Regions from separate parts of the Kitasatospora herbaricolor genome, predicted to be linked through region 1. Evidence: riboswitches for the same ligand, from Rfam matches in the RefSeq annotation. Region 1 holds a riboswitch; the other holds the start of a gene.

The links. A riboswitch is a leader RNA that binds a small molecule or an ion and turns the genes downstream of it on or off. The one in region 1 is predicted to bind glycine.
Region 2: linked by a shared signal. The riboswitch ahead of gcvT (glycine cleavage system aminomethyltransferase GcvT) and the one ahead of gcvP (aminomethyl-transferring glycine dehydrogenase) in region 1 are both predicted to bind glycine.

What each region holds. Positions count from the first base shown of each region.
Region 1 is NZ_JAUSVA010000002.1:1,839,454-1,854,634, reverse strand. Features, by position in the region: gene J2S46_RS08445 (MerR family transcriptional regulator) at 224-922, shown strand; gene J2S46_RS08440 (SanA/YdcF family protein) at 1,131-1,832, shown strand; gene J2S46_RS08435 (DNA polymerase IV) at 1,963-3,390, shown strand; gene J2S46_RS08430 (MFS transporter) at 3,597-5,078, opposite strand; gene J2S46_RS08425 (PRC and DUF2382 domain-containing protein) at 5,354-6,706, opposite strand; glycine riboswitch at 6,933-7,035, shown strand; glycine riboswitch at 7,037-7,168, shown strand; gene gcvP (aminomethyl-transferring glycine dehydrogenase) at 7,273-10,173, shown strand; gene J2S46_RS08415 (DUF5999 family protein) at 10,346-10,537, opposite strand; gene J2S46_RS08410 (hypothetical protein) at 10,866-11,438, opposite strand; gene J2S46_RS08405 (glutamate-cysteine ligase family protein) at 11,806-13,311, shown strand; gene J2S46_RS08400 (CPBP family intramembrane glutamic endopeptidase) at 13,552-14,340, shown strand; gene J2S46_RS08395 (HAD domain-containing protein) at 14,433-14,966, opposite strand; gene J2S46_RS08390 (MFS transporter) at 15,153-15,181, opposite strand, start outside.
Region 2 is NZ_JAUSVA010000002.1:5,949,274-5,964,454, reverse strand. Features, by position in the region: gene J2S46_RS26365 (ABC transporter ATP-binding protein) at 1-584, opposite strand, end outside; gene J2S46_RS26360 (ABC transporter permease) at 581-1,579, opposite strand; gene J2S46_RS26355 (ABC transporter substrate-binding protein) at 1,698-3,467, opposite strand; gene J2S46_RS26350 (ABC transporter permease) at 3,557-4,555, opposite strand; gene J2S46_RS26345 (enhanced serine sensitivity protein SseB C-terminal domain-containing protein) at 5,093-6,001, opposite strand; gene J2S46_RS26340 (enhanced serine sensitivity protein SseB C-terminal domain-containing protein) at 6,192-6,989, opposite strand; glycine riboswitch at 7,335-7,437, shown strand; gene gcvT (glycine cleavage system aminomethyltransferase GcvT) at 7,647-8,768, shown strand; gene gcvH (glycine cleavage system protein GcvH) at 8,938-9,315, shown strand; gene glyA (serine hydroxymethyltransferase) at 9,446-10,714, shown strand; gene J2S46_RS26320 (L-serine ammonia-lyase) at 10,907-12,289, shown strand; gene J2S46_RS26315 (DUF397 domain-containing protein) at 12,379-12,585, opposite strand; gene J2S46_RS26310 (helix-turn-helix domain-containing protein) at 12,582-13,433, opposite strand; gene J2S46_RS26305 (ATP-binding protein) at 13,682-14,155, shown strand; gene J2S46_RS26300 (hypothetical protein) at 14,152-14,481, shown strand; gene J2S46_RS26295 (ATP-binding protein) at 14,877-15,181, opposite strand, start outside.

The sequences.
Region 1 (15,181 bases):
CGGTGGGCCGTTCCGGCTGCTGGGGCCCGCCGTCGCGGTTTTGCCAAAAGTCGTCCACTTACCCACACTGGGGGCACGAAAAACCACTCTCCCGAGTGACGCGGTTTGGCGTGCCCGGCGTGGCGATCGTTGACGGGCCATGGGTGACTGCCTACCGTCAGGAGTGGCTGCGGATTGTCACGCGCGGCCGGGTTGCCCGCAGCACAGGTGGACGGAGGTAGGCATGACCAGCACCGGCGATGACGTGGCCGTGGGTGGCGTGTGCTCCGTGCATGTGCAGCGCACCGGCCGGACCGTGGTGGAGCGCGGCTGGGACGCCCGGCAGGCGGAGCCCGGCGGCGCCGAGCCGGCCCGGGCCGGGACCAGGATCGGGCGCTTCCCGGCCGTCCAGGGCGGCCAGCCGGACATCGAACGACTCGCCCCCACCTCCGCGCTGGTCGGCTACCGTGGCCCGACCGCCTGCGCGGCGGCCGGCATCACCTACCGCCAGCTGGACTACTGGGCGCGCACCGGGCTGCTGGAGCCGAGCGTGCGGTCGGTGTACCCGGCGAGCACGCACCGCCTCTACAGCTTCCGCGACATCCTGACCCTGAAGATCGTGAAGCGCCTGCTGGACGCGGGCGTCTCGCTGCAGAACATCCGGGTGGCGGTCACCCATCTGCAGTCCGCCGAGGTCGGAGACCTGGCGGGGCTGACCCTGATGTGCGACGGCGCGACGGTCTACGAGTGCAGCACCCCGCAGCAGGTGGTCGACCTGCTGAAGGGCGGTCAGGGCGTGTTCGGCATCGCGGTCGGCGCCGTCTGGAAGGAACTGGAGTCCTCGCTGGGACGGTTGCACGCCGAACGTACGGACACCGGCGAGACCCTGGTCGGCCAGGACCCGGCGGACGAGCTCGCCCAGCGGCGCAACCGCGCCGGCTGACCAGCCGCCCCGCACGGCGCTTCCGCACGGCGCCGCCCAGGCCACCGCCGCGCGGCGGGCCGATCGGTCGGGCGCCGCAGGCGGGTGGGCCCGCGACCCCACGACTCATCAGCGATCCGCACCACCGCGACCGGCCCGGACGGGGAACCGTCCGGGCCGGTCGCGTCGTCACCGGTGGTGAACCGATCAAGGAGGGGTCGTGCGGGTCATACGCTTCGTGCGGGTCGTACTCGGTGGGCCGGCCTGGCTGCGGCAGCGCCGTGGGCAGCGCCGCGCTTTCCAACTGCTCGTCCTGCTGTGCGTGGTGGCGCTCGCGCCGAGCGCCTGGCTCTGGGTCAGCACGGCGGAGCGGGTCCGCACCGTGGCGAGCGTGCCGCAGGCCCCCGTGGCGGTGGTGTTCGGCGCCGGCCTGCAGAACGGCACGCCGTCCCCGTACCTCGCGCACCGGCTGGACGCGGCGCTGGAGCTGTACCAGCGGCAGAAGGTCCGGGCGATCCTGGTGACCGGCGACAACGGGCGGGCCAGCTACGACGAGACCGACGCGATGCGGCGCTACCTGATCGAGCACGGGGTGCCGGAGATCCGGGTGGTGGGCGACTACGCCGGCTTCGACACCTGGGACTCCTGCACCAGGGCCCGGCGGATCTTCGGGGTCGACCGGGCGGTGCTGGTCAGCCAGGAGTTCCACGTCCGCAGGGCGCTGGCCCTCTGTCAGGCCGCGGGCGTCGACGCGTACGCGGTCGGGGTGCAGGAGTGGCACGACGTCACCTGGTACTACGGCGGCCTGCGGGAGATCCCCGGCGCGGGGAAGGCCGCGCTGAACGCCTGGCTGCGGCCGGACCCGGCCCTGCTCGGTCCGCAGGAGCAGGGCATCCCGCGCGCGCTCGCGGACGCGGGCGCGGCGCGCTGACCGGGCGCCGGGCGACGTGACCTCGCGCCGGCGGGCGTGACCATGAGCTGCCGGCCCTGGCGACCGGCCGGGCGCGCCGGGCCGGTCGCGCGGAGGCCTGATTGTCGGACCTCTGCGGCATGATCGGCAGGTGCGGTCACTGCCCAGCATCATCCACCTGGACATGGACGCCTTCTTCGCCTCGGTGGAGCAGGCGGCCAAGCCGAGCCTGCGCGGCAAACCGGTGCTCGTCGGCGGTCTGGGCGGCCGGGGCGTGGTCTCCACCGCCTCGTACGAGGCCCGCAAGTTCGGCGTGCACTCCGCGATGCCGATGGCCCAGGCCCGGCGGCTGTGCCCGAACGCGGCCTTCCTGACCGGCCGCTTCGAGGCCTACCGCCGGGTCAGCGACCTGGTGATGGGCCTGCTGCGGGAGCTGTCGCCGCTGGTCGAGCCGCTCAGCCTGGACGAGGCCTTCGTCGACCTGGCGGCCGGTCCGTACGGCCCCGCGCTCACCGCGGCCTCCGACGGCGCGGCCCTGGTGCTGGCCCTGGCGGAGGACCTCCGGGCCGACATCGAGCGGCGGACGGGGCTGACCGCCTCGGTCGGCGCGGCGGGCTCCAAGCTGATGGCGAAGATCGCCTCCGAGCAGGCCAAACCGGACGGGCTGGTGCTCGTCCCGCCCGGCCGGGAGCGGGCGGTGCTGGGCCCGATGTCGGTCCGGGCGCTGCCGGGCGTCGGCCCGGCCACCGAGCAGGTGCTGCGCCGGGCCGGTCTGATCACGGTGGCGGACCTGGCCGACGCCGGCGAGGCGGAGCTGGTGCAGCTGCTCGGGCGGGCGCACGGCGCGGGCGTGCTCCAGATGGCCCTGGGACTGGACGACCGGCCGGTGGTGCCCGACCGGGACGCCAAGTCCGTCTCGGTGGAGGACACCTTCGAGGTGGACCTGGCCGACCGCGACCGGATCCTGCACGAGGTGGACGTGCTGGCGGCGCGCTGCGTCGGCCGGCTGCGCGCGGCCGGGCGCTCCGGCCGCACGGTGGTGCTCAAGGTACGGCGCTTCGACTTCTCGACCCTGACGCGCTCCGAGACGCTGCGCGGCCCGACCGACGACGAGACGGTGATCACCGACACCGCGCGGCGGCTGGCGGCCCAGGTCGACGTCACCGGCGGGGTGCGGCTGCTGGGCGTCGGCGTCTCGCAGCTGGCGGACTACACCCAGGAGGACCTCTTCGCGCAGGCCGTGCGGGAGGCGGCGCGGGAGCAGGCCGAGCAGCGGGAGGCGGAGCCGGAGGACGGCTCGGAGCCGGGCGGGTCGTCGCCGGGGGAGCAGCCGGCCGAGGCGTCCGGTGAGCCGGGGGAGGCCGGGGAGGACGCCGAGGTGCCCGCCGTCCGGCGCTGGATGCCCGGGCAGGACGTGACGCACACCGAGCACGGGCCGGGGTGGGTGCAGGGCAGCGGGGTCGGGCGGGTGACCGTGCGGTTCGAGACGCCGTGGAGCGGGCCGGGCCGGGTGCGGACGTTCCTGGTGGACGATCCGGCGCTGGAGCCGGCCCGGCCGCTGCCGCTGCGGCAGGAGTGAAGGAGGCAGGAGTGAGGACGGCAGGAGTGAAGCGGCCGGCACGGCTTCCCCGGCGGGGCGGTGCGAACGACGGAGCGGCCCCGCCCGGAGTGTTCCGGGCGGGGCCGCGTGTCGGGCCGGGCCGTGGGTGATCGCGATGCCCTCGTCGATCCCCGGTGGCCCGGTCCCCCCGCGCCCTGTCCCTGGGCCCGGGGGAGGACGCCTCGTCAGGCGTCGGTCTTGACCAGCACGGGGCTGGAGTTCGGTGCGTCGGCCAGGTCGGCCGCGGGCGCGGCCGGCTTGATCCGGCGGATCAGGAAGGGCACGGCGCCGGCGACGAGGCAGACGGCCGCGGCGGTCCAGAACGCGTGCTGGTAGGCGTTCAGGGTCGGCAGGGCGACCGGCAGGCGCGGGATGGTGTCGCCGGTCAGGATGGCGGCCATCACGGCGGTGCCGATGGCACCGCCGACGGTGCGCAGCACGGCGTTCATGCCGTTGGCGATGCCGCTCTGCTCGACCGGGACCGCGCCGTTGATGTAGGCCGGCATCGCGGAGAAGGCGAGGCCGATGCCCAGACCGAAGATCGCCGAGGCGGTGTAGAGGTCACCCTCGTGGCTGTGCCGCATGGCCAGGTAGGACATCGCGACGGCGCCGAGGACACCGCCGAGCACCAGCGGCAGGCGCGGTCCTCGACGGGCGATCAGCACGGCGCCGAGCGGGGCGGCGACCATGCTGCCGACCGCGGACGGCAGCAGCATCACACCGGCGTGCAGCACGGTGGCGGTGAAGCCGTAGTGGGTGAGCCGCTCGGGGGTCTGGGCGAAGTTGCTGATCACCATGAAGGAGCCGTACATGCCGAACCCGATGAGCAGACCGGCCAGGTTGGTGAAGGCGACGGCCGGGCGGGACATCATCGACATGTCGACCAGCGGGTGCTTCACCTTGACCTCGATGATTCCCCAGATCAGGGCGACCACGGCGGCGACGGCGAACAGGCCGAGGGTCTTGTTGGAGGTCCAGCCCCAGGTGTTGCCCTGGCTGACGGCGACGAGCAGGGCGGAGAGCCAGCCGGCCAGGGTGATCGCGCCGAGCGGGTCGGCCCCGCCCTCGGTGTCGACGACCGGGTCCTTGGGGACGCGCAGGGCCACCAGTGCGACGGCGATCAGACCGAAGACCAGGCCCATCCAGAAGATGGACTTGTAGCTCCAGTGCTCCAGCAGCAGGCCGGTGGCCACCAGGCCGAGGCCGCTGCCGACGCCCATCGAGGCGCTGATCCCGGCGACGCCGCCGGTGACCTTCTCCTTGGGCAGCTCGTCCCGGACGATGCTGATCGCGAGCGGCAGCACGCCACCGCCGGCGCCCTGCAGGACGCGGGCCACGACGAGCCAGGTGAAGGAGTGCGTGCTCACCGCGAGGGCGGAGCCGGCGACCAGCCCGGTCAGCGAGATCAGCAGCATCGGCTTGCGGCCGCGCAGGTCGCCGAACCGGCCGAGCAGCGGGGTGAGGACGGCGGCCGAGAGCAGGTTGGCCGTCATCAGCCAGGTGATGTTGGAACCGGAGACGTTCAGTTCCTTGGCCAGCGAGGGCAGGATCGGGACGACCGCGGTCTGCACCACGCTGAACGCCAGCATCGCCAGGATCAGGGCAGGGAGTACCCGGGCACTGCTCTGCTTCTCTGCCGCGGTGGTGGGCTGTGGGGCCTCACTCACGGTGCTTCCTCCAGTACGTGTGCCCGAGGACGTTGCTTCAGGCGAATGAAAGTGAACTAGCTGAAGTAACTTTGGCGGCAGATACTTCACTGTGTCAAATATCGATCGGTGAAGCTTTGGCAAAGTGCAGGCCGGAGCGGGTCGGTCCGGTCCGTTGCCGGGCCGGCGGCCCGCCGCCGGTCATGCCTCGCGGCAGCGGTGTCCGGACATGCCGAGGACGGGCAGGCCCCGGACCTCGTACGGTCCGGGGCCTGCCCGTCCTCGGGACCAGCTGCTCAGCCCAGGGTGCGCAGCGGCTCGGGGCGCGACTGCGCGGCGGCCTGTGCGGCGGCCGGCGCCGCCGCCGAGCTGTCCGTCGGCCGGACGGCCGAGGGGGAGTCGGCGGGGGAGTCCGGCCGCATCGCCGAGGACTCTCCGGACGCGGCAGCGCCCGTGCCGCCCGAGGAGTAGGCGGCCTGGGCGGGCTGTGAGGCCCGGGCGGTGTGGCCGGCCGGGGCGGCGTGCGCGGATGCCTGGCCCGGGGCGCCGGCGGTGGAGCCGTCCTGGATCTCGACGTGCTCGCGGTGCAGTTCCTCGCGCACCACGTGATCTTCGGTGAACCGCTCGACCACCAGCCGCACCCGCTCGATCGGCACCAGGTACTTGCGCACCACCGGCCGCTCCTCGCGCAGGGTGACCTCCTCCACGGCCTCGGCGATCTCCTCCTGGGTCAGCGCGTCCCGCTCGCCCTCGGTGACCGGCACCCGCTCCACCCGGACGCGCTCGCGCACCACCGGTACGTGCCGCTCGACCGTCTCGCTGGTCACGTACTTGCGGAGCCGGGCCGTGTAGGTCACCTGCCACTCGGTGCTGATGTCGAGCCGCTCCTCGTGGCAGGTGATCTCGACCGGGCCGCCGGGTGCGGAGGTGGCGGCGTCCGCACCGGGAGCGGCGAGCGGCTCCGCCTCGGCCGGCTTGGCGTACATCGGGGCCGGGGCGGCCTGGCCGGCGGTGGGCGCGGGGGCGCCCACCGTGCGGACGTTGGTCTCCTCGGCGGCCGGCGACCTGCGCTCGGGCGCGGCGGCGGCGATGCCGACGGCGGTGGCCGGCGCGCCCGCCGCGGGCGGCTCGACGGGCCGCTCCAGCTTCTCCAGCTTCTCGGCCTTCTCCGGCGCGGGCGTCTCGCTGCCCCGGCCCGCCGTCGCGGCGGCCGCGCCGCCCGCCACCGCCGCACCGGCGGCCGCCGTCCCCGCCGTACCGGGTACGGCGCCGAAGTCCATGTCCGCCGGGCGGTCGTCGGCGCCGGTGTCCTTGGCCGAGCCGGAGCGGTTGTCCGCCGGGGTGTCGAGCCCGTAGTAGCGGTACAGCTGGAGCTCCTGGGCGGGGGAGAGGTGCTGGCCCACGCCGAAGTCCGGAGAGTCCTTCACCAGCGACTTGTCGTACGGGACCCGCAGTTCCTCGCCCGAGAACTCGCTGGTGGTCAGCGGGACGAAGGCGTCGCGGCCGAAGATGCCCGTCCGGACGGCCGCCCACTCGGGCTCGCCGGTCGCGTCGTCCAGGTACACCTCGTCCACGGTGCCGATCTTGTCGCCGTTGCGGTCGACCGCCCGGTGCCCGATCAGGTCTCTGGGGTCGATGTCGGTTTGCACTCAATTCCTCCGGTGCGGATGCTCCTGCGGAACTCCCGCAGGGGTACGGCTGGAGGGTCCGGCCCATCCGCCACTTCATACGAAAAGGCATGAACCGGGCGCCTGCGAGCGGAGCGCCGCCGTCCGGGCGGGCAGTCCGCCCGCCCGGACCAGTGCGTACTCCGATCCGGAGCCGGGGCGCACCCGTGATCGGGGCGGCTCCCGCTGGTACCCTGGGCGCGACCGCCGAGCCCGCTCGGGAGAGTCCCCGGCCGACGAGACGCCGGCGGGGGCGCCGAAGGAGCAACTCCTCCCCGGAATCTCTCAGGCATCCGTACCGTGTGGGATAGGTCACTCTGGAAAGCAGGGCAGGACCGCCGGCGAGGGAGCCGACGGCCACCACCCTCACCGACGGTGCAAGCCGACGGGGTGCTCAGGCATCCCGCGCGGGCGAAGCTCTCAGGTCCCGATGACAGAGGGGGAGGCCTGTTGGGTTCGTTCGCCAGGGCCGGCCCGCTGTCCGCAGCGGTCACGGCCGACCGGCGTGCGCGCCCCCGCCGGTCCGTGACCAGGAGGCCTCGACCATCATGAACGCCCAGCCGAACGCCGGTCGCCCGCTCAGCTCCGCGACCCTCACCGAGCTTGAGCAGGCCAGCCCCTTCGAGACCCGCCACATCGGCCCCGACTCCGGGGCCCAGGAGAAGATGCTCGCCCACGTGGGCTACGGCTCGCTGGACGAGCTGTCCGCCGCGGCCGTGCCCGAGGCGATCCGCTCGATCGACGGCCTCGACCTGCCGGCCGGCCGCAGCGAGGCCGAGGTCCTCGCCGAGCTGCGCGAGCTGGCGGCCGCCAACCAGGTGCTCACGCCGATGATCGGCCTGGGGTACTACGGCACCTTCACCCCGCCGGTGATCCTGCGCAACGTCATGGAGAACCCGGCCTGGTACACGGCCTACACCCCGTACCAGCCGGAGATCTCGCAGGGCCGCCTGGAGGCGCTGCTCAACTTCCAGACCGTGGTCTCCGACCTCACCGGCCTGCCGACCTCCGGGTCCTCGCTGCTCGACGAGGGCACCGCCGCCGCCGAGGCGATGGCGCTGACCCGCCGGGTCACCAAGGTCAAGGGCGGGGTGTTCCTGGTCGACGCCGAGACCCTGCCGCAGACCGTCGCCGTCATCCGGACCCGGGCCGAGCCGACCGGTGTGGAGGTGGTCGTCGCCGACCTCTCCGCGGGCATCCCGGCCGAGATCGCCGAGCGCGGTGTCTTCGGCGTGCTGCTGCAGTACCCGGGCGCCACCGGTGTGGTGCGCGACCTGGAGCCGCTGATCGAGCAGGCCCACGGGCTCGGCGCCGTCGTCGCCGTGGCCGCCGACCTGCTGGCGCTCACCCTGCTGAAGTCGCCCGGTTCGCTCGGCGCCGACATCGCCTGCGGCACCTCGCAGCGCTTCGGTGTCCCGATGGGCTTCGGCGGCCCGCACGCCGGCTACCTCTCCGTGCGCGCCGAGTACGCCCGCTCGCTGCCCGGCCGCCTGGTCGGCGTCTCGGTCGACGCCGACGGCAACCGCGCCTACCGCCTGGCGCTGCAGACCCGTGAGCAGCACATCCGCCGCGAGAAGGCCACCAGCAACATCTGCACCGCGCAGGTCCTGCTGGCCGTGATGGCCTCGATGTACGCCGTCTACCACGGCCCCGACGGCCTGGCCGACATCGCCCGGCGCACCCACCGCTACGCCGCCGCGCTCGCGGCCGGGCTGCGCGCCGGGGGCGTCGAGCTGCTGCACGACGCGTTCTTCGACACCGTCACCGCCCGCGTCCCGGGCCGGGCCGCCGAGATCGCCGCCGCCGCGCGCACGCGGGGCATCAACGTCCACCAGGACGGCGCCGACCTGATCTCGGTGTCCTGCGACGAGACCACCACCCGCGAGCACCTGGCCGGCGTCTGGGCCGCCTTCGGCGTGCCGCAGGCCGAGATCGACGAGAGCGCCGAGGCGCTGCCCGCCGCGCTGCTGCGCGAGGACGAGTACCTCACCCACCCGGTCTTCCACAGCCACCGCTCCGAGACCGCCATGCTGCGCTACCTGCGCCGCCTGTCGGACCGCGACTACGCGCTGGACCGGGGCATGATCCCGCTGGGCTCCTGCACCATGAAGCTCAACGCGACCACCGAGATGGAGGCGGTGACCTGGCCCGAGTTCGGCCAGCTGCACCCCTTCGCGCCGATCGAGCAGGCCCAGGGCTACCTGACCCTGATCCGCCAGCTGGAGCAGCAGCTGGTCGAGGTGACCGGCTACGACGCGGTCTCCATCCAGCCCAACGCCGGTTCGCAGGGCGAGCTGGCCGGCCTGCTGGCCGTCCGCGCCTACCACCACGCCAACGGCGACACCGGCCGCGACGTCTGCCTGATCCCGTCCTCCGCGCACGGCACCAACGCGGCCTCCGCCGTGATGGCCGGCATGCGGGTGGTCGTGGTCAAGACGCTGGTCGACGGCGACGTGGACGTCGACGACCTGCGCGCCAAGATCGAGCAGCACCGCGAGCAGCTCTCCGTCCTGATGGTCACCTACCCGTCCACGCACGGCGTGTTCGAGGAGACCATCACCGACATCTGCGCGGCCGTGCACGAGGCCGGCGGCCAGGTGTACGTGGACGGCGCCAACCTCAACGCGCTGGTGGGCCTGGCCAAGCCGGGCAAGTTCGGCGCGGACGTCTCGCACCTGAACCTGCACAAGACCTTCTGCATCCCGCACGGCGGCGGCGGCCCGGGCGTCGGCCCGGTGGCCGTCCGCGCCCACCTGGCGCCGTACCTGCCCAACCACCCGCTGCAGAGCGAGGCGGGCCCCGCCACCGGCGTCGGCCCGATCTCCGCCGCGCCGTGGGGCTCGGCCGCGATCCTGCCGATCTCCTGGTCGTACGTCCGGCTGATGGGCGGCGAGGGCCTCAAGCACGCGACCCAGGTCGCGGTGCTGAACGCCAACTACATCGCCAAGCGGCTGGCGCCGCACTTCCCGGTGCTCTACACCGGCCCCGGCGGGCTGGTCGCGCACGAGTGCATCATCGACATCCGCCCGCTCACCAAGGACACGGGCGTGACGGTGGACGACATCGCCAAGCGCCTGATCGACTACGGCTTCCACGCGCCGACCATGTCGTTCCCGGTGGCCGGCACGCTGATGATCGAGCCCACCGAGTCCGAGGACCTGCACGAGATCGACCGGTTCTGCGCCGCGATGATCGAGATCCGGGGGGAGATCGACAAGGTCGGCTCGGGCGAGTGGGCCGCGGAGGACAACCCGCTGCGCGGCGCCCCGCACACCGCCGCCACCCTGGCCGGCGAGTGGGCCCGTGGCTACTCCCGCCAGGAGGCGGTCTTCCCGGCGGGCGTGAACCCGGCGGACAAGTACTGGCCGCCGGTGAGCCGGATCGACGGCGCCTACGGCGACCGCAACCTGGTCTGCTCCTGCCCGCCGATGGACGAGTACGGCGCCTGACCGGTGCCGCGCCCGCGGGCGTGAGCTGACCCGGTACGAAGCAGCGGGCCCCGGCGGATTCGATCCGCCGGGGCCCGCTGCTGCTCGCCGTACCCGCCGCGGGGCTCCGCGCCACGCCGCCGGGCTGTCCTGCCGCACGGGCGGGGAGTCCCGCCGTACGGTGCGGCGCCGGTCAGGCCGCGAAGGCCAGGGGGCGGCGCGGGGCGATCACCCGGCCGTCGGGCAGGAGTTCGCCGGTGTCCTCGAAGAGCAGGACGCCGTTGCAGAGGAGGCTCCACCCCTGCTCGGGGTGGCAGGCCACGGTCGCGGCGGCCTCGCGGTCCTCGGAGTCGGCCGAAGGGCATTCCGGACGGTGCTGGCACATGGGTCGTACCCTCGCTTCGCTTGCGATCCTCCCCGTGATGCGGTTGCCGTCGGGATAGTCCGCCGGGAGCCGCCGCGGTAGCCGGATCCTGTCCCGCCGGCCCAGGTGTGAGCCGGCGATTCTGTGGGTAGGACAGGTGGTCCTTCCACGCTGGGTCCCAGTGTCGGCTTCCGTCGGCCTTCGCGCAGCAATTTGGTGACATGCGCCACAACTCCCGCGCATAGATCACCCATTCAGATGGCGCGGAGCAGAAATAAATGCCGGACGGGCCATGCCGGGCATGGCCCGATCGGGCTACCCGGGATGACCCGTCCGGAGCATCGGGGTGTCAGGAGACCCCGAGGACCATCGGCTTGGCCGGAGCGGGGGCGGCGAGCAGCGCCAGCAGGTCCGTCGCCGGGTAGGCGCGGTGCGCGGTGACCCCCAGCGGCGCCGGGGCCAGCGGGATCAGCAGGTCGGACGCCGGGGCCGCGTCGGGTGCGTGCAGCCACAGCGCGGTGGCGTACTGCCCGGGAAAGGTCAGCAGTCGCGGCTGGTGCCGGGCGCGCGAGGTCTGCGCGAGCTGCCAGGCCTGCCGCAGCGCCCGGACCGTCGAGTCCAGGTAGGGGCCGGCGGTGAAGTGCGAGAAGGTGTGCCCCTCGACGCCCTGGACCACCTCGGCCGCCGCCGCCACCTCGCTGCCGTCCTTGATCAGGAACCGCCAGCCCGTCCGGCGCGCGGCCGTCAGTCGGGGCCGGGGGCCGTCCAGGACGTGCACCGCGAGCGGGTGCGCGGGCAGCAGGGTGCCGTGGGGACGGCGCAGCGCGGCGGCGGCCGGCTGGCGCAGCGCGGTCTCCGAATCGAGTGCCGCCAGGACGGCGCGCAGGGCGCTGGGCGGAGGCTGGGGGGTCTGCAATGTCATGGCGGGGTCGCCTCTCCGTGAGAGATCGGCGTGCGAGTGCGGCATACCGGCGTGGCGTGTCTGGTGTGACGGGACCTGGGCCGTGTCCGGTTGTGCGTGATCGCGGTGCGGGCGCGGCCGCCACCGTAGGGGGCCCCGGTGTCGTCGTCGACGTCGGAGCGGTGGCAGGCCGGGCTTGAGCGCAGTGCGAATTCTACTCGAACAGGTGCGCAGGGTGACCTGTTTATCACGTTCAGTTGTGCAGGGCAAGTCGGTATTCGACTGATGGAGCGTCAGTTTCCTTGCTTCGTACGACGTTCGACCCCGTCGGGTATCGATCTTCGGGATGGGCATGATGCTTGCACGGTCGGCCTAGAGGAGGGGACCCATGGGCGAGAAGGTCGTGGCCACGCGCGCGGACCTGTCGGACCGGCAGATGTACCGCCGCAAGCTCCAGTCCTGTCTCGACGTGCTCGAACGGATGCTGCGCGAGAACCGCTTCGACCGGCCCCGGGCCGTGATGGGGCTGGAGATCGAGCTCAACCTGGCGGACGAGCAGGGTCAGCCGCTGATGCGCAACGAACAGGTGCTCGGCGCGATCGCCTCCAGCGACTTCCAGACCGAACTCGGTCAGTTCAACATCGAGGTCAACATCGCCCCGCACCGGCTCACCGGCCATGTGCTGGAGGAACTGCGCGAGGAGATCGACACCGGCCTGCGCTACGCCGACCGCAAGGCCGCCGAGGCCGGCGCCCGGATCGTGATGATCGGGATCCTGCCGACCCTGGAGCACGACCACACCGGCCTGGAGTCGATGTCCCACAACCAGCGGTACAGCCTGCTCAGCGACCAGATCCTGGCCGCCCGCGGCGAGGACATCGCGGTGGACATCGAAGGGGTCGAACGCCTCCAGCTGGAGTCGGTCACCATGGTCGCGGAGGCCGCCGCCACCTCGCTGCAGATGCACCTCCAGGTCACCCCCGAGCGGTTCTCCTCGGTCTGGAACGCCGCCCAGGCGCTCTCCGCGGCGCAGGTCGCGCTGGGTGCCAACTCGCCCTTCCTGTTCGGACGGGAGCTGTGGCGGGAGACCCGCCCGGTGCTGTTCCAGCAGGCGTGCGACACCCGTTCGGCGGAGCTCAAGGCGCAGGGCGTCCGCCCCATCACCTGGTTCGGCGAGCGCTGGGTCGACTCCGCGCTCGACCTGTTCGCCGAGAACCTGCGGTACTTCCCCGCGCTGCTGCCGATCTGCGACGACGAGGACCCGGTCAAGGTGCTGGCCTCCGGCGGGATTCCCAAGCTCGCCGAGATGCGCCTGCACAACGGCACCATCTACCGGTGGAACCGGCCGGTCTACGACATCGCGGACGGCGTGCCGCACCTGCGGGTCGAGAACCGTGTCCTGCCGGCCGGGCCGACGGTCGCCGACACGCTGGCCAACGCCGCCTTCTACTACGGACTGGTCCGGGTGCTGGCCGAACAGCCCCGGCCGATCTGGACCAGGCTGCCCTTCATCCAGGCCGACGAGAACTTCCACAACGCCGCGCGGCACGGGATCGACGCCGTGCTGCAGTGGCCGCGGGCGGGCTGGGGCGGCCGCGGCGGCGGGGTGACCGCCGTGCCGGCCGTCGACCTGGTGCTGAACGAGCTGCTCCCGCTCGCCCACCAGGGCCTGGACGAGTGGGGCGTGGAGCCGGCCGACCGGGACCGCTACCTCGGGATCATCGAGCAGCGCTGCCTGCGCCGGACCAACGGCGCGGCCTGGCAGAGCGCGACCTTCCACCAGCTGCGGGAACGCTTCGGGATGGACCGGCCGGCCGCCCTGGCGGCGATGACCCGGCGCTATGTCGAGTACATGCGCGGGGGCGAGCCCGTGCACACCTGGCCGGTCGGCTGACCCGGCCAGCGGCCAGCGGCCAGCGGCCCCCGGTCACGGGGAGAGGGGCCGGGGGCCGGTGCCGCGGCAGTCCGCGAGGGCCGTCGTCGGCCGAGGTGCGAGGGGCGCCGCGCGCCCGCGCGCAGGGAGGGGCGCCGCCACCGCGCGGGGCGGGTCCGATGGGGCCGTGCGCCCGTATGGAAGGATGATCGCCCCGGCGGTCGGCCGACCCCGGGGCGAAGCCCGCCCGCTGGAGCCGCCGTGAGCACCGTCTCGACCGAGCCCGGGCGCCTGCCCCTGACCCGCCGGCTGCTCGGCGCCGAACTGCTGATCGTCCTCGGCCTCTCGCTGGGTGCCAGCGGCCTCAGCGCCCTGATCAGTTTCGCCGGCTCGCTCACCCAGCCGCTCGCGCTCGGCCAGCAGGTCGCCACCCTCAACGGGTCCCGCGCACCGGGCCGGCCCTGGCTGGACCTGGCCTGGCAGCTCTACTACATCGGGCGCGGCCTGATGCCGGTCGTCCTGGTCGGCTACCTGCTGGTCCGCGAGGGCACCTCGCTGCGCGTCCTCGGCTTCGACCTGACCCAGAAGCTGCGCGACCTCGGCCGGGGGACCGCCGTGGCCGCCGCGATCGGCGGCTCCGGCCTGGCGCTCTACCTGATCTCCCAGGCGGCCGGCTACAACCTGACGGTCGCTCCCTCGGGGCTGCCCGACGTGTGGTGGCGGATCCCGGTGCTGGTCGCCTCGGCCTGGGAGAACGCGATCCTCGAAGAGGTCATCGTGCTCGGGTACCTGATCCGACGGCTCGGCCAACTCGGCTGGAGCTGGCCGGCGATCGTGATCGCCAGCTCGGTGCTGCGCGGTTCTTACCACCTCTACCAGGGGGTCGGCGGGCTGGTCGGCAACATGGTGATGGGGGTGGTCTTCTGCCTGGCCTACCGCCGGTGGGGGCGGGTGATGCCGCTGGTGACCGCCCACGCGCTGATCGACACGGTGGCCTTCGTGGGCTACGCCCTGCTCGCCGGTCACGTCAGCTGGCTGCCGACCGGCTGAGCCCGGACGGCCGACGTCCGTCACCCCTCCGGACGCGCGCCGCCGGCCACGGCCCGGCGGGCTCCGGTCGACGCCCCGCCGGCGTCGGCCCGTCAGGCGGACGCCCCGCCGAGGCGACGTCCCGGGAGCAGCCCGGCCCGGGGCGGCCGGGCCAGCAGGCGATCGACGTGCCGGCGCTCCAGCCCGTGGAAGGGGTCGACCGGCAGCAGCAGGCGATCCCGGCGAAGCAGCGCCCGGCGCACCAGCCGGCCGGGGATGACGTCGTCGACCCAGGCGAACGGCCGGCCCCGCGCGTACCGGAGGATCGGTGGCCACTTGCGACCGGAGATCAGCTGCATCAGCGGTACGCGCGGGTCGCCCGGTTGCGGGACGTACCCGGTGAAGCGGACCACCGGCAGCTCCGGCAGGCCGAGCAGCGGTGAGAGATGCCGGTTGGCCTCCTCCTCCCAGGTGGTGGCCCACACCAGCTGGTAGCCGCCGGCCAGCTCGCGCAGCCAGTCGGCGTGCCGGGCGGAGAGGAGCACGCGGTACCCGAGCAGGGCGTGGGCCTCGAAGCCCGCGTCAGGGTGGGGTGCGGCCGGGTTGAGCACCCCGTCGACGTCCAGGAACAGCAGAGGTTTCGGCATGGGGCGCCCCCCCGGGGGTTCGACATCGTCCTCACCCGTCCGGACGCGCGCCGCCGACCGCCGGTTGCCCCGCCGGGGCGGGGCGGCGCAGCGCAAGCGCGGGACACCGACCGGGACGGCAGCGCTCGTCCGTCCGTCCCTCGGACGGTCCGTCGCCGGCCGGTCCTCCGGCGACGGACCGCCCGTTCAGCCGACCGGTGCCGGCGTGGCGGCGG
Region 2 (15,181 bases), 4.1 Mb from region 1:
TCGTTGACCAGGGCCATCGCGATCATCGCGCGCTGGCGCATGCCGCCGGAGAACTCGTGCGGGTAGGCGTCGACCCGCTTGTCGGGCTGCGGGATGCCGACCCGGTCGAGCATCTCGATCGCGCGCTTGCGGGCTTCCTTCTTGCTCGCACCGGGGTGGTGCGCCCGGTAGCCCTCGACGATCTGCGCGCCCACCGTGTAGTAGGGGTGCATCGCGGTGAGCGGGTCCTGGAAGATCATGGCCATCTTCTGGCCGCGCAGCTGCCGGACCCGGTCGGGGTCGGCGCCGATCAGCTCCTCGCCGTCCAGCCAGACCTCGCCGGAGATCTGCGGTGCGCCGCGCTTGGTGCCGGTGCGGTGCAGGCCCATGATCGAGAGCGAGGTGACGGACTTGCCGGAGCCGGACTCGCCGACGATGCCGAGGGTCTTGCCCTTCTCCAGCGTGAAGTTGAGGCCGTCGACGGACTTCACCAGGCCGTCGTCGGTGGGGAAGTGCACCCGCAGGTCGCGGACGGTGAGGAAGCCCTCGGGGGCGCCGGCCGCCTTCTGGAGCCGGCTCTGGGCCTGGGTCTGGGTCTTGCTCATGTCAGCCTCACCCGAGGATCGACAACGGCGTACAGCAGGTCAACCAGCAGGTTGGCCAGGATGATGAAGAAGCCCGCGAAGAGGGTCACGCCCATGATCACCGGGAGGTCGCTGCCGCTGATGGCGGCGACCGCCTCGTAACCGAGCCCGCGGAAGTTGAAGGTGGTCTCGGTGAGCACCGCGCCGCCGATCAGACCGCCGAGGTCCATGCCGAAGACGGTCAGGATCGGGGTGAGGGTGGAGCGCATCGCGTGCTTGCCGATGACCGTCCGCTCGCCGAGGCCCTTGGCCCGGGCGGTGCGGATGTAGTCCTCACCGAGCACGTCCAGCAGGGTGGCGCGGGTGAGCCGGGCGTAGGTGGCGGCGTAGAGGAAGGCCAGGGTGATCCACGGCAGCAGCAGGTTCTGGAACCAGGCCACCGGGTCGTCGGTCAGCGCCACGTAGTCGTGCGGGAACCAGCCGAGCTGGTAGACGAAGATCGCGCTGGCGAGCATGCCGGTGAAGTAGATCGGCAGCGAGACACCGGCCAGGGCGGTGGTCATCGTGAAGCGGTCGAGCAGGGTGCGGCGGCGCAGCGCGGAGACCACGCCGGTCGCGGTGCCGAAGACCAGCCACAGCACGGCCGCGCCGAAGGCGAGCGAGGCGGTGACGCCCAGGCGGTCGAGCAGCACCGGCCAGACCGCGCGCTCGGTCTTGAAGGAGTAGCCGAGGCAGGGGGCCGAGCAGTGGGTGACGTCGACCCCGGTGCTGTAGTCCCGGCCGGCGAAGATGCCCTTCAGGAACAGGAAGTACTGCTCGATGATCGACTTGTCCAGGCCCATCTTGTGCCTGATGCCCTCGATCGCCGCCTTGTCCGCGATCTTGCCCACGTAGAGCAGTGCGGGGTCGCTGCCGGTGATTTTCGGCACCATGAAGAAGATGCCAAAGGTGACCGCGGAGACCACCAACAGCATGGCGACGACGTTGACGAGCCGTCGGATGAGATACACGAGCACTGCGGCCGGCGCCGCCGGTGACCGGCCGAGCCCCCTTGTGGGGGGCCCGGCCGGCCCGGCGAAGCCTTCACCTGCCCTTCGGACTAGCGATACGAACTACGGGAGCGGGTAGAGCAGGTCACTTGCCGTCGGAGACACCGAGCGCCTGGAAGTCGATCTCGCCGCCCAGGGCGTCCTGGGTGTAGACGTTGGTCAGGCGCGGGTTGCGGTAGTTGAGCGCCTTGTCCGCGACGATCGGCAGGTAGTAGCCGCTGTCGATCACCTTGTGGTTGATCTTCTTGTAGAAGTCGGCGGCCTTGGCCGGGTCGGTCTCGGCGGTCGCCGAGTCGAACCAGCCGTTGATCTCCGGGTCGTTGATCTCGGAGTAGTTGCTGTTGCCGTTCTGGGTGATGAACCGGCCGTCGGTGAGCGGCTGGAGGTAGCCGCTGCCGTTCGGGTAGTCGGCGGCCCAGCCCATCACGATCAGGCCGTAGCCCTTGGTCGCGACGACGCTCGGCGAGCCGATCTCGGAGGCGATCAGCTTGCCGTCGTACTGGTCGACGGTGACGTCGACGTTGATGGCCTTCAGCGCGCTCTGCAGGGCGACGGCGGAGTTGACTTCCTTCTCCTTGTTGCCGCGGACCGCGATGTTGGTCTTGAAGCCTTCCGGCTTGCCGCAGAGCTTCAGCTCCTCCTTGGCCTTCTCCACGTTGGGCTTGCCCTTGGTGAAGCCGAACGGGTCGTAGTCGTCCGAGCCGAGGATGTTCGGGGGCAGCATGGAGCCGTAGGTGGAGCCGGCCGTCGACCCGCCGCGGGCGGTCTGCAGGGCGGTGGTGTCGGCCGCGTAGAGGACGGCCTTGCGGCAGTGCTCGTTGTCGAACGGCGCGACCTTCGGCACCACCGAGATGTAGCGGATGAAGCCGTTGTAGGCGTCGTCGGTGTTGGCCTTGAGCTTCGGGTCGGTGAGGACCTTGGCGCCGGCGGCCTGGGAGAGGCCGGTCTGGCTGAAGTCGATGTCGGCCGAGCCGTCGAGCAGACGGGCGTCCATGTCGTCGGCGTTGGTGGTGATGGTCAGCTTGACGGTGTCCGGCAGGGCCTTGCGGACGGTGTCGGTGGCCTGGTCCCAGTTCTCGTTGCGGACCAGCTCGACGGACTTGCCGGGCTCGATCGACTTGAACTTGTACGGGCCCGAGGAGACCGGCTTGTCACCGTACTTGGAGCCGGTGTCGAGCTTCTGCGGCACCGGGGAGGCGCTGCCCATGGCGAGCAGGTAGAGGAAGGACGAGTCCGGCTTGGCCAGCTTGAAGACGATGGTGGTGTCGTCCGGGGTCTCGACCGTCTTCAGGCCCAGCTTGTTCGGGTCCGCGTCGGTGTACGGGCCCTTGTAGTCCTGGCCCTGGTCCAGGGACTGGATCAGGTAGGTCGGGCCGCCGCTGATGACGTCCTGGGCGAAGATGCGCTCGATGCCGTACTTGATGTCCTTCGAGGTGATCGGCGAGCCGTCCTCGAACTTCAGGCCGGCCTTCAGCTTGAAGGTGTAGGTCTTGCCGTCGGCGGCGATCTCCGGCTGGGCGGCCGCGAGGTCGGGGACGAGCTTGAGGCCGTCCTTGCCGGGCTTGGAGTCGTACGTCAGCAGGGTGCGGGCGTAGTAGCGCTGGAAGTTCCACACCGAGGCGTAGTAGGCGCGGCCCGGGTCCCAGGAGTCGGCGTCCGTGCTGGTCCACAGGTTGATGGTGCCGCCCTTCTTGTCCGAAGGGTTGAGCACCTTGCCGACCGCGGCGTTGAAGCCGCCCTCTGCACCCTTGCTGGCGTCGCTGCTGCCGCCGCCCTTCGAGCCGCCGCAGGCGGTCGCGGTGAGCGCCAGGGTGGCCACCAGGGCAGCGGCGGCGAGCGTCCGGTTACGCGTCATGAGTACGGTTCCTCCTGAAGATGTGCGGGCCCGATCGGTCCGCCGAGGGGGGTGCTGTCCCCTGGTGTGGGGGGTGGGTCTGAAGGGGCTCAGTTGCCCTTGGGGTCGAGCGCGTCACGCAGCCCGTCGCCGAAGAGGTTGAAGGCGAGCACGGTGATGAAGATCGCGAGACCGGGGACGACCATGTAGGTCGGGTCCACCTGGTAGATCTTGGTGGCCTGGGAGAGCATCTGCCCCCAGGAGGGCGTGGGCGGCTTGACGCCCGCGCCGAGGAAGCTGAGCGCCGCCTCGCTGAGGATGTTGGTCGGGATGATCAGCGTCGTGTAGACGAGGATCGGGGCGACCAGGTTGGGCAGCAGCTCGCGCAGCAGGATGTGCACCGGGCCGGCGCCGAGGCTCCGGGCCGCGTCGACGAACTCGCGTTCGCGCAGCGACAGGGCCTGGCCGCGGACGATGCGTCCGATGTAGGGCCAGCCGAAGAAGCCGATGACCAGGATCAGGATCGCCATCCGGACGCCGCTGCCGCTCAGGCCGAGCAGGTCGTTGGGCATCACCGAGACCAGCGCGATCGAGAACAGCAGCTGGGGGAAGGCGAGCAGGACGTCCATGACCCGGCTGATCGCGGAGTCGATCCAGCCGCCGAAGTAGCCGGCCGCGACGCCCATCAGGACGCCGATGACGACCGAGACCCCGGCCGCGAGGAAGGCCACCAGCAGCGAGATCTGGGCGCCGTAGAGGATCCGGCTGAAGACGTCCCGGCCGAAGGTGGGGTCGACACCCAGCAGGAAGTCACCGCTGATGCCGCCGAACGCGCCCTTGGGCAGCCCCAGTTCGGGGTTGATCTGATCCGGGTGCGGTTCGTCGACCGGGTGCCCGAAGAGCGAGCTGAGCACCGGCGCGAACAGCGCGGCGAGGATCAGCAGCATCACCACGACGCCGCCCGCGAGGGCGACCTTGTCGCGTTTGAGGCGGTCCCAGGCGATTCTGCCCGGGGAACGGCCTTCGATCTTCTTGACCGGCGCCGCTGCGGGTGCCGCTCCGGTCTCGGCCGGGCCGGCGGATCCGGTGGTGTCGATGGGTGTGGTCATGAGTCAGTTCGGTCCCCTCGCCGACGGTGGCCGGCCCACGGTGCCCGGTCGCGCGAGGTGTTCCGACCCGGTCCGGGTCGGGACTGCGTGAGCGGGTTGCGCTACTGGTGCGTTTTGCATCGGTGCGGTGGTGCTGGTCGCCGGATCGGCGGTACGGCGGTGCGGAAGACAGCGGAACGGGGTGCTGAGGTGCTCCGTGCGGGATGGGCGTCGCGCGGATCATTCGGTCTGCGTGCGCGTTCGCCCTTGTGGGGCCCGGTGCGAGCACTGCATTGCGCAGAACTCTCTGCCATCCCCCCGGGCTTGCGCCAGCCCTGACAACCGAAGGATGCCCAACTGTGATCTGTGGGCATGCACAGCCTCAGGAGCCGCATACGCTTCTTCACATATCTGTTACATGCATGTCAAGATCAATGACGAAAATGGCTGGCGAATGCCCCTGGGAACGTCACGACCGGCCTGACATGACATCAGGCCGGTCGGGTGCGAAATGAATGTTTCGTGGCCGTACAGGACGGGAATTGCGGCGCCCGGACCTCAGCGGCCCGGATAGCCCGGCCACGGCTGCTGCGGCCACCCCGGGCCCGCCGGCGGTGGCTGGGTGCCGTACGGGTACGAGGCCTGCGGCGGGTACGCCTGGGCCGGGTACGGGGCCACCGGCGGCCGGCCGGCCGCCTCCCGGTCGAAGAACGGGCGCGCGTTGGCCCGCATCCACATCGCCACCGGGTCGTACTCGTCGCCCATCGCCACGGTCGACACCGCGAGCCCCTCGGGGGCCACCGCGATCGCCCGCTGCATCAGTGCCCGGACCGCCTCCACCGCCGGCGGCGAGGTGTCGTACAGTTCCAGTCCGATCGCCAGGTACGGCTCCCCCACGGCGGGACGCACCCAGGCCCGGCGCAGCGCCCGGACGGCCCGCACCTCCAGCGCCTGGTGCTCCAGCAGCCCGTAGAACTGCGGTGCCTGGACCTGCGGTTCGCTCAGGTGCAGCGGCCCGGCCGGCAGCCGGTCCAGACCCGCCGCGATCCGCCGCAGGTCCGCCCAGGGGATGCCGACACCGCCGCCGGGGGCGTGCGGGTTCAGCCACAGGCCCCAGCGGGTGCGGTACAGCGAGGCGGCGATCTCCTGCCCGGAGATCACCTCGTGCCCGCGGGCCCAGCCGCTGGACGCCAGTTGCTCGGGCGAGGTGACCGCGGGCGCGTACCCGTGCCCGGAGACGTCCATGTTCCCGTACTGCGCGTCCGGGCTGCCCGCGGAACCGTGCCAGAGCAGCATCCAGACCTGGCCCTCGGCCAGCGCCCGCAGCATGCCCTCGTACGCCTCGTACCGCTCCGGCGCGACCTCGCGCAGGGCGCGTTCCAGCGCCCCCGGGTCACCCCCGGGGCGCGCCGCGGGAGGCGGGCCCCAAGGCCCCGGTGCTCCGCCGCCGGCCGCTGCCGCGTTCATACGCCCACCTCGATGGCCGCCACGCGAAACGCGCACCTTCTGCCGGCGCGCTCGCCCCGCTCGCCCACTTCGAGCCCTCTTCCTGGTCTGCCGCCGCCGGTGTGGCAGGGGTGTCCGTCCCGGGGTGTCCGGACGCAGCCTATGGGGCGCTGCGGACAGTCGCCATGCCGACGTGCCCCGACCCCGCCGGTCACATCCTTGTGTAGAAGGGCTGTACCCGGCCGAGCAGCCACTCGACCACCGGGTCGTCCACGAGGTCGAGCAGCACGAGGTGGACGCCACCGGGAAGCGGCGCGGTTCCCAGCGCCCGCCCGAGCGCCTCGTTCACCGCGCCCGGGTCGGCCGGCCAGGCCTGGTCGAGCTGGACCCCGACGAACATGACGGTCGGCTCCCCCTCCACGCTGGCCAGCGCCCGACGTGCCGTCAGCACCCCCGGCAGCGCGGCCAGTTCGGCGGCCGCCGCGGAGAGGAAGGCGAACGGCTCCTCCTCCGGCGCGGGCTCCCGCAGCGCCACCCGGCCACCGGCACCGGCGTCCGTCTGGGTGTCCCAGCGGTCCTCCCGCGGCCCGCGGCGCAATTCGGCCACCCCGGCCGGCGGCACCGGGATGCCCACCGGCGCGTCCGGGTTGACCGCGATCCCCAGCCCCAGCGGCAACCCCCGCGCGAACTCCCACACCGGGGCGACCGCGAAGGCCAGCCCGGGGGCGTGCTGCAGGAACTGCTCCTGGGAGGAGAACACCGGGACGTACGGCGCGCCCGCCAGTTCGATGGTCGGCAGGTCCAGCGACTGCCCCTGCGGGTCGGCGCCGGCCGGCAGGGGGATCCAGACCTGGCTGCGCGCCAGCACCTCGATCACCCGCGGCGTGGCACCCGGGTCGCCCAGCGCGGCGGTGAGCACCTGCTCCAGCTCGTTGGCGGGCCAGCTCCCCCCGGGCGGCGCCGCCTCCGGCCCGCCCCATGCCTGCGTCTCCTCCGCCGGGTAACCCATACGCCCCTGTACCGCCCCATCTCTAGCCGCCGGCCTCCCAGCCTATCGGCCCGTCCCCCCGCCGGACCGGGCGCACGGGATCAAGGGGAGGCCTCCACGTCCCGCCTACGAGCCCCGCGTACGAACAGCCCCCGCGCCGCTTCGCAGCACGGCCGGGCGGCGGCCCAGGGCCGCGGAAACCGGTCCGTGCCCGCACCGGCCGGCGGACCCGCGGATTCCCGGGACCCCCGGCCGGCCGGAGGCCACGACCACGAGCGAGCCTTTAAGACCCACCGCCCGGCATGCCATGATGTGCCCGTCCCCGTGAGTCGCTTCGGCGGGGCGCCCAACTCCATACAGGCCGCTCGAACCCGCGCGGGAGAGTCCGGAGTGCCCCCTGGGGTACGGCCGGCGCCGAAGGAGCAAGTCCTCCCCGGAATCTCTCAGGCACCCCTACCGCACGGGCGAGGCACATCTGGAAAGCGGACACGGCCCTGCCGTGCGCCCACCCACGGTGCAAGCCGCCATGCTGTCCCCAGGGCAGCGCGCGGTGAAGCTCTCAGGTTGTGACGACAGATGGGGAGACCCAGCCGCCGCATGCCCGCGCGCAGGTCAGGTCCCCGTCGGGGCCGGTCCGGCGTGCGCTCACCTGAGTGCCCAGCCCAAGGAGTACAGGCCATGTCGTCCCCCCGTCTCACCGCGCTCGACGCGCTGCACCGCGCCCTCGGCGCCACCATGACCGACTTCGCCGGCTGGGACATGCCGCTGCGCTACGGCAGCGAGCGCGAGGAGCACCTCGCCGTCCGGACGAAGGCCGGCCTGTTCGACCTCTCGCACATGGGTGAGATCACCGTCTCGGGCCCGCAGGCGGGCGAGCTGCTGGACCACGCGCTGGTCGGCTTCATCTCCGCGCTGGGCGTGCTCCGCGCCCGCTACACCATGATCTGCGCCGAGGACGGCGGCATCCTGGACGACCTGATCGTCTACCGGACCGCCGAGGACGAGTACATGGTGGTCGCGAACGCCTCCAACGCCCAGGTGGTGCTGGACGCGCTGACCGCCCGCGCCGAGGGCTTCGACGCGGTGGTGCGCGACGACCGCGACGCGTACGCGCTGATCGCCGTGCAGGGTCCGGAGGCGAACGGCATCCTGGCCTCCGTCACCGACGCCGACCTGCCGGGCCTCAAGTACTACGCGCTGCTGCCCGCGACCGTGGCCGGCAAGCAGGTCTGGCTGGCCCGGACGGGCTACACCGGCGAGGACGGCTTCGAGATCTTCTCGGCCCCCGCCGACGCCGAGCACCTGTGGAACGCGCTGACCGAGGCGGGGCAGGGCGTCGGCCTGGTCCCGTGCGGCCTGTCCTGCCGGGACACGCTGCGCCTGGAGGCGGGCATGCCGCTGTACGGGCACGAGCTGAACACCGAGCTGACGCCGTTCGACGCGGGCCTGGGCCGGGTGGTGCGTTTCGACAAGACCACCAACGGCGGCGCCTTCGTCGGGCGCAAGGCGCTGGAGCAGGCGGCCGCCGAGGCGGAGACGAACCCGCCGCGGGTGCTGGTCGGCCTGGTCTCCGAGGGCCGGCGGGTGCCGCGGGCCGAGTACGCGGTGGTGGACGCCGAGGGCGCCCCGATCGGCCGGATCACCTCGGGTGCGCCGTCCCCGACGCTGGGCAGGCCGATCGCGATCGCCTACGTGGACGCGGCGCACGCGACGCCGGGCGGCACCGTCGCGGTGGACGTGCGCGGCAAGCACGAGCCCGTCCAGGTGGTCGCGCTGCCGTTCTACAAGCGCGCCCGCTGAGGCCCGTCACCGGTCCGCACCGCCGAGGCCGCGCGGCCGGGCCCGCACGCCGGTGCGGGCGCCCGCCCGCGTGAGCGCGGTCACCCACCGTCACCCCTGTCCGGGCCGCCGGGCCGATCCGGCGACCCCGCATTTCCACCGACTGCTTCCCATCCTGGAGAATGACGCCATGAGCAACCCCCAGCACCTGCAGTTCAGCAAGGAGCACGAGTGGCTGACGGCCGCCGAGGGCGGTGTCTCGACCATCGGCATCACCGCCCACGCGGCGGACGCCCTCGGTGACATCGTCTACGTGCAGCTGCCCGAGGTCGGCGACACCGTCACCGCAGGTGAGACCTGTGGCGAGCTTGAGTCCACCAAGTCGGTCAGCGACCTGTACTCCCCCGCCACCGGCGAGGTCGTCGAGGTCAACCAGGCCGTCATCGACGAGCCGGCCCTGGTGAACTCCGCCCCCTTCGAGGGTGGCTGGCTGTTCAAGGTCCGGCTCGACGGTGAGCCCGCGGACCTGCTGAGCGCCGACGAGTACACCGCCCTCACCGGCGGCTGAGTCCCCCGACGGGGCGGCCGCAGCGCGGCGGCCGCCCCCGCCCGGCCCCTTGCCCGCTCCCGCCCGCCGCCCGGCCGTCCCCGCGGCCGACGAGCTGCGCGCGGCTGCCCCATGACGGGAAGACCACACCATGACTGTCCTCAACCAGTCCCTGCACGCTCTCGACCCGGAGATCGCCGCCGCGGTCGACGCCGAGCTGCACCGTCAGCAGACCACCCTGGAAATGATCGCCTCCGAGAACTTCGCCCCGGTGGCGGTCATGGAGGCCCAGGGCTCGGTGCTGACCAACAAGTACGCCGAGGGCTACCCCGGCCGTCGCTACTACGGCGGCTGCGAGCACGTCGACGTGGCCGAGCAGATCGCCATCGACCGGGTGAAGGCGCTGTTCGGCGCCGAGCACGCGAACGTCCAGCCGCACTCGGGCGCGCAGGCGAACGCCGCGGCGATGTTCGCGCTGATCCAGCCGGGCGACACCATCCTGGGCCTGAGCCTGGCGCACGGCGGCCACCTGACCCACGGCATGAAGATCAACTTCTCCGGCAAGCTCTACAACGTGGCCGCGTACCACGTGGACGAGAAGACCAACACGGTCGACATGGCCGAGGTCGAGCGCCTCGCCAAGGAGCACCAGCCCAAGCTGATCATCGCGGGCTGGTCCGCCTACCCGCGCCAGCTGGACTTCGCCGAGTTCCGCCGCATCGCGGACGAGGTCGGCGCGCTGCTCATGGTCGACATGGCGCACTTCGCCGGCCTGGTGGCCGCGGGCCTGCACCCCAACCCGGTGCCGTACGCGGACGTGGTGACCACCACGACCCACAAGACCCTCGGCGGCCCCCGCGGCGGCGTGATCCTCTCCAAGGCCGAGTACGCCAAGAAGATCAACTCCGCGGTCTTCCCCGGCCAGCAGGGCGGTCCGCTGGAGCACGTGATCGCCGGCAAGGCCGTCGCGTTCAAGGTCGCCGCCTCCGAGGAGTTCAAGGAGCGCCAGGAGCGCACCCTGGCCGGCGCCAAGATCCTCGCCGAGCGCCTGCTGAAGTCGGACGCCACCGAGGCCGGCGTGTCCGTCCTGTCCGGCGGCACCGACGTCCACCTCGTCCTGGTCGACCTGCGCAACAGCGAGCTGGACGGCCAGCAGGCCGAGGACCGCCTGCACGAGGTCGGCATCACGGTCAACCGCAACGCGATCCCGAACGACCCGCGTCCGCCGATGGTCACCTCCGGCCTGCGGATCGGCACGCCGGCGCTCGCCACCCGCGGCTTCCAGGCCGAGGACTTCCGCGAGGTCGCCGACATCATCGCCGAGGCGCTGCTGCCGACCTTCGACGAGGCCAAGGCCACCGCCCTGAAGACCCGGGTCAGCGCGCTGGCCGCGAAGTACCCGCTGTACCCGAACCTGTAGGACCCGAAGCAGCAGGGCCCGAAGCTGCACGGCCCTCATCTGCAGGGCCCGCTTCACCTCTCGTGAGTCCCGGCACGCACCCGCCGAGCCTCCCGAAACCCCGGGGCACCGCGCACACTGGAACGTGGCGCGCGGTGCCCCGACGCGTGTACCCGCTTGTCCTTCCACGAGACCAGACAAGGACGTCCCCCCGTGGCCATCAGCGTCTTCGACCTCTTCTCCATCGGCATCGGCCCGTCGAGTTCCCACACCGTCGGCCCCATGCGGGCGGCCCGGATGTTCGCCCGCCGCCTGAAGTCCGAGGGGCTGCTGGCCCAGACCGCCGCCGTCCGGGCCGAACTGTTCGGCTCGCTCGGCGCCACCGGCCACGGCCACGGCACCCCCAAGGCCGTCCTGCTCGGCCTGGAGGGCAACTCGCCCCGGACCGTCGACGTCGACCAGGCCGAACTGGACGTCGAGCGGATCAGGGCGACCAAGCAGCTGCGGCTGCTCGGCCACGACCTGGCCGACGCCCACCAGATCGCCTTCGACACCGACACCCAGCTGATCCTGCACCGCCGCCGCTCGCTGCCGTACCACGCCAACGGGATGACCCTGGCCGCGTACGACGCCGACGGCGTGCCCGTGCTGGAGAAGACCTACTACTCGGTCGGCGGCGGCTTCGTGGTCGACGAGGACGCCATCGGCGCCGACCGCGTGAAGCCGGACGACACCGCGCTGCGCTACCCCTTCCGCACCGGCGAGGAACTGCTGCGCCTCACCCGGGAGACCGGGCTGTCGATCTCCGGCCTGATGCTGGAGAACGAGAAGGCCTGGCGCAGCGAGGCCGAGATCCGCGCCGGGCTGCTGGAGATCTGGCGGGTGATGCAGGAGTGCGTCGCCGCCGGCATGTCCCGCGAGGGCATCCTGCCGGGCGGCCTGAAGGTCCGCCGCCGCGCGGCCTCCGGCGCCCGGGCGATGCGGGCCGAGGGCATAGGGCCGGCCAACGCGATGGAGTGGGTGACCCTCTACGCGATGGCGGTGAACGAGGAGAACGCCTCCGGGCAGCGCGTCGTCACCGCCCCGACCAACGGCGCGGCGGGCATCATCCCCGCCGTCCTGCACTACTTCATCAACTTCATCCCCGGCGCGGACGAGGACGGCATCGTCCGCTTCCTGCTCGCGGCCGGTGCGATCGGCATGCTCTTCAAGGAGAACGCCTCGATCTCCGGCGCCGAGGTCGGCTGCCAGGGCGAGGTCGGCTCGGCCTGCTCGATGGCGGCCGGCGGCCTCGCCGAGGTCCTGGGCGGCTCCCCCGAGCAGGTCGAGAACGCCGCCGAGATCGGCATCGAGCACAACCTCGGCCTCACCTGCGACCCGGTCGGCGGCCTGGTCCAGATCCCGTGCATCGAGCGCAACGGCATGGCCTCGGTCAAGGCGATCACGGCGGCCCGGATGGCACTGCGCGGCGACGGCCGCCACCACGTCTCCCTCGACAAGGCGATCAAGACCATGAAGGAGACCGGCGCCGACATGAAGGTCAAGTACAAGGAGACCTCGCGCGGCGGCCTCGCGGTCAACGTCATCGAGTGCTGACCGGCCGACGCGGCGGCGCGTGACAGCCTCACACCGTGGCGGGGCCTACCGGTTCGTCCCGGTGGGCCCCGCCACTGGCGTGAGGCCCGTCAGACGGCCGGGAGATCGCCCGCCTTGACCCCGGCGACGAAGGCCGACCAGGCCTCGGCGCGGAACAGCAGTGCCGGACCCTCGGGGTCCTTCGAGTCGCGGACGGGTACCACTCCGGGAAGCCCGTCAGCGACCTCAACGCACTCTCCCTGGCCGTTGCTGTAGGTGCTCTTGTGCCACTTGATACCAAGGTCGCCCTGTTTCACTTGTACTCCTCTGCGACTTCCCTCAACCAAGAGACTGACTTCTCCGGCTGGACCGACGACGCCATGAGACGGAGAAACGTGTCCTCATGACGTGCGATCTCCGACTCCCGCTCGGTATAGATACTGATGGTTGTGACTTCGGAGTAGGCCACACGTCCGGGAAGATCACTGAACGAAAGGATGGAGGACGAGGAGCCCATGGCAGCATGTGCGCCTGCCGAGAACGGCAGCACCTGAATCGTCATGTTGGGCCGGCCCTCGGCCATGTCCGCCATGTGATGGAGCTGACCACTCATCTGCGAGGGATCGCCGACCTGGCGCCTCATGACAGCCTCCCCGATGATCGCCCAAATGCGCGGCGGCTGAGGTCGATCGAGAATCTGCTGCCGCTCCATGCGCAGCGCCACCCTGCGCTCGATGTCCTCTGAGGCCTCTCCGGGATTCATCGCTCGGATGACCTGCCGGGCATAGTCCTCGGTCTGCAACAGCCCGGGCACCAGCTCACATTGAAATGTCTCGATCTTCGTGGCGTCGGCTTCAAGTCCGATGTAGGCCCTGAACCAGTCAGGAAGCGCATCACCGTAGGCGTGCCACCAGCCCTGCTGTCGACTCTGCCGGGCCAGGTTGATGAACTGCTTCACCTCTGCCGGATCGTCGACTCCATAGTGAGCAAGAAGCCTCGCCGCATCGCGATCTTGCAAGGGCACGCTGCCGCTTTCGATCCTGCTCAACTTGGAAGCGGACCAACCCAGCGTGGCGGCAACGTCTTTGGCAGCCATCCTGCTCGCCGCGCGCAACTTGCCCAGCTCGGTGCCGAGCCTACGCCGCAGCACGGTCGGACTGTCCACTCGTCACCATCCCCAACAGGTCGCCTCGATACACAGTCTGCCACCCCCTCCAAGGGCCGAGTCGCTTCTCCCTTCGTGCAATTGCTTGAGAGGAGCACTTGCACGACGAGCCTTCAGCGGAGCATGCTACTCGCAGTAGTCCACTGCTCGACACGCAGTAGTCGAGCGCGACAGGCCACCGGGCATCCCCATGCCCGTTCCAGGCCACCAGGCCCGTCCGTCCAGGCACACCCGAAAGGGGCTCCGCCATGCCCGAAACCCTCCACCCCACCCCGTCCGCCGTCACCGAACAGACCTGCTGGCTGCCGCGCCGCCGCAGATCCGCCAGGGCGGCCCGCCGACTGCTGGGCGCTTTCCTCTCCCGGCACGAGGGCGGCGAACACTACGTCGAGGTGGGCGAGTTGCTGCTCAGCGAGCTGGTCACGAACGCCATCGAGCACGCCCATGTACCGCCCGACCGCCTGATCATGGTCCACTTCGCGCTCACCGAGGGACGGCTGCGGATCGAGGTCCACGACCCCGGCGACCACCATCTCGACACCGGTGCGGCCGTCGCCCTGCCCGCACCGGACGAGGAATCCGGACGCGGACTGTGGCTGGTGCGCCACCTGTCGGACCAGTGGGGCTGCCAGGCCCGTACGAGCGGCATCGGCAAGGCCGTCTGGTGCACGGTCGCCCCGGCTCCCTCCAGCACCCCGACCGCCCGCAGGAGCGCCGCATGACCTCCTGCCCCGGCCCTGACGCGGACGGAGCGGTCTACGTCGAGATCGAGGACGTGGCCGCCCCCGCCCGGTTCCAGCACCTCCCGGACGCCCTCGCCGCGCTCTGGCGCTCGTTGCGTGAACTCCCGCTCGGGGCCGACCAGTCCGACGCCTTCGAGTACTTCCTCACCCGGCGCGGGGCCGCCGCCCGGGTCCGCGAGTTCCTCGTCCGGGACGGGTCGCTCACCCTCACCCTGCGGATGGACGGCCGCCTGCACTCCGTCCTGATCCGCCCGGGCGGGGACGACCGGGCCCGCCCCCGCCCGACGACGCACCCCATGCTGTGACCGGCCCACCGAGCAGCCTCCACGGATCACGCCGCAGCGCCGGGGAAGAGCAGCCGCCCACCGGCGGCCGAGCCACCCCGCCGACGGTGAACAATCAAAGGCCTGCATGCGAGTTCATGCGCGCAGCAAAGGTGAACTAGGTTACAAACCTTCCATTCCAAGCTGTCCGGTTTGCTCACATCCTGAGACGCATGCGATAGTCGAAGCAGTCCGGGGCGTGACGACGCCCCGGACGCGAACCACGGCCGACCCCGACCTGGCACGGCCGTCCCCATCGCGCGGTACGCACCCCCTTGACCGGCGCGATGACCTGCACGGGCCTCCACGCCGCACCACGGCGACGGGGGCCCTGCGTGGTTTCCGGGGCGGGACGAACAACACTTCCGCCGACGGTGTCAGCCGCGCTCGCGGATCTTCAGCTCGAACCAGACGGCCTTGCCGCGCGGCAGCAGGTCGGCGCCCCAGCGGTCCGCCAGGTCGTCGACCAGCTGGAGGCCGTAGCCGGCCTCGCCGCCGGGCTCGGCGACGATCCGGCAGGGCAGGGCCCGCGAGGAGTCCCGGACCTCCACCCGTAGCCAGCCGGCCCGGCGCTGGACCTGGAGGCCGATGGTACGGCCGGCGGCGTGGCGGACGGCGTTCGCGATCAGCTCGCCGGCCAACAGCTCCCCGGCTTCCAGCAGTTGGTGCAGACCCCAGGACT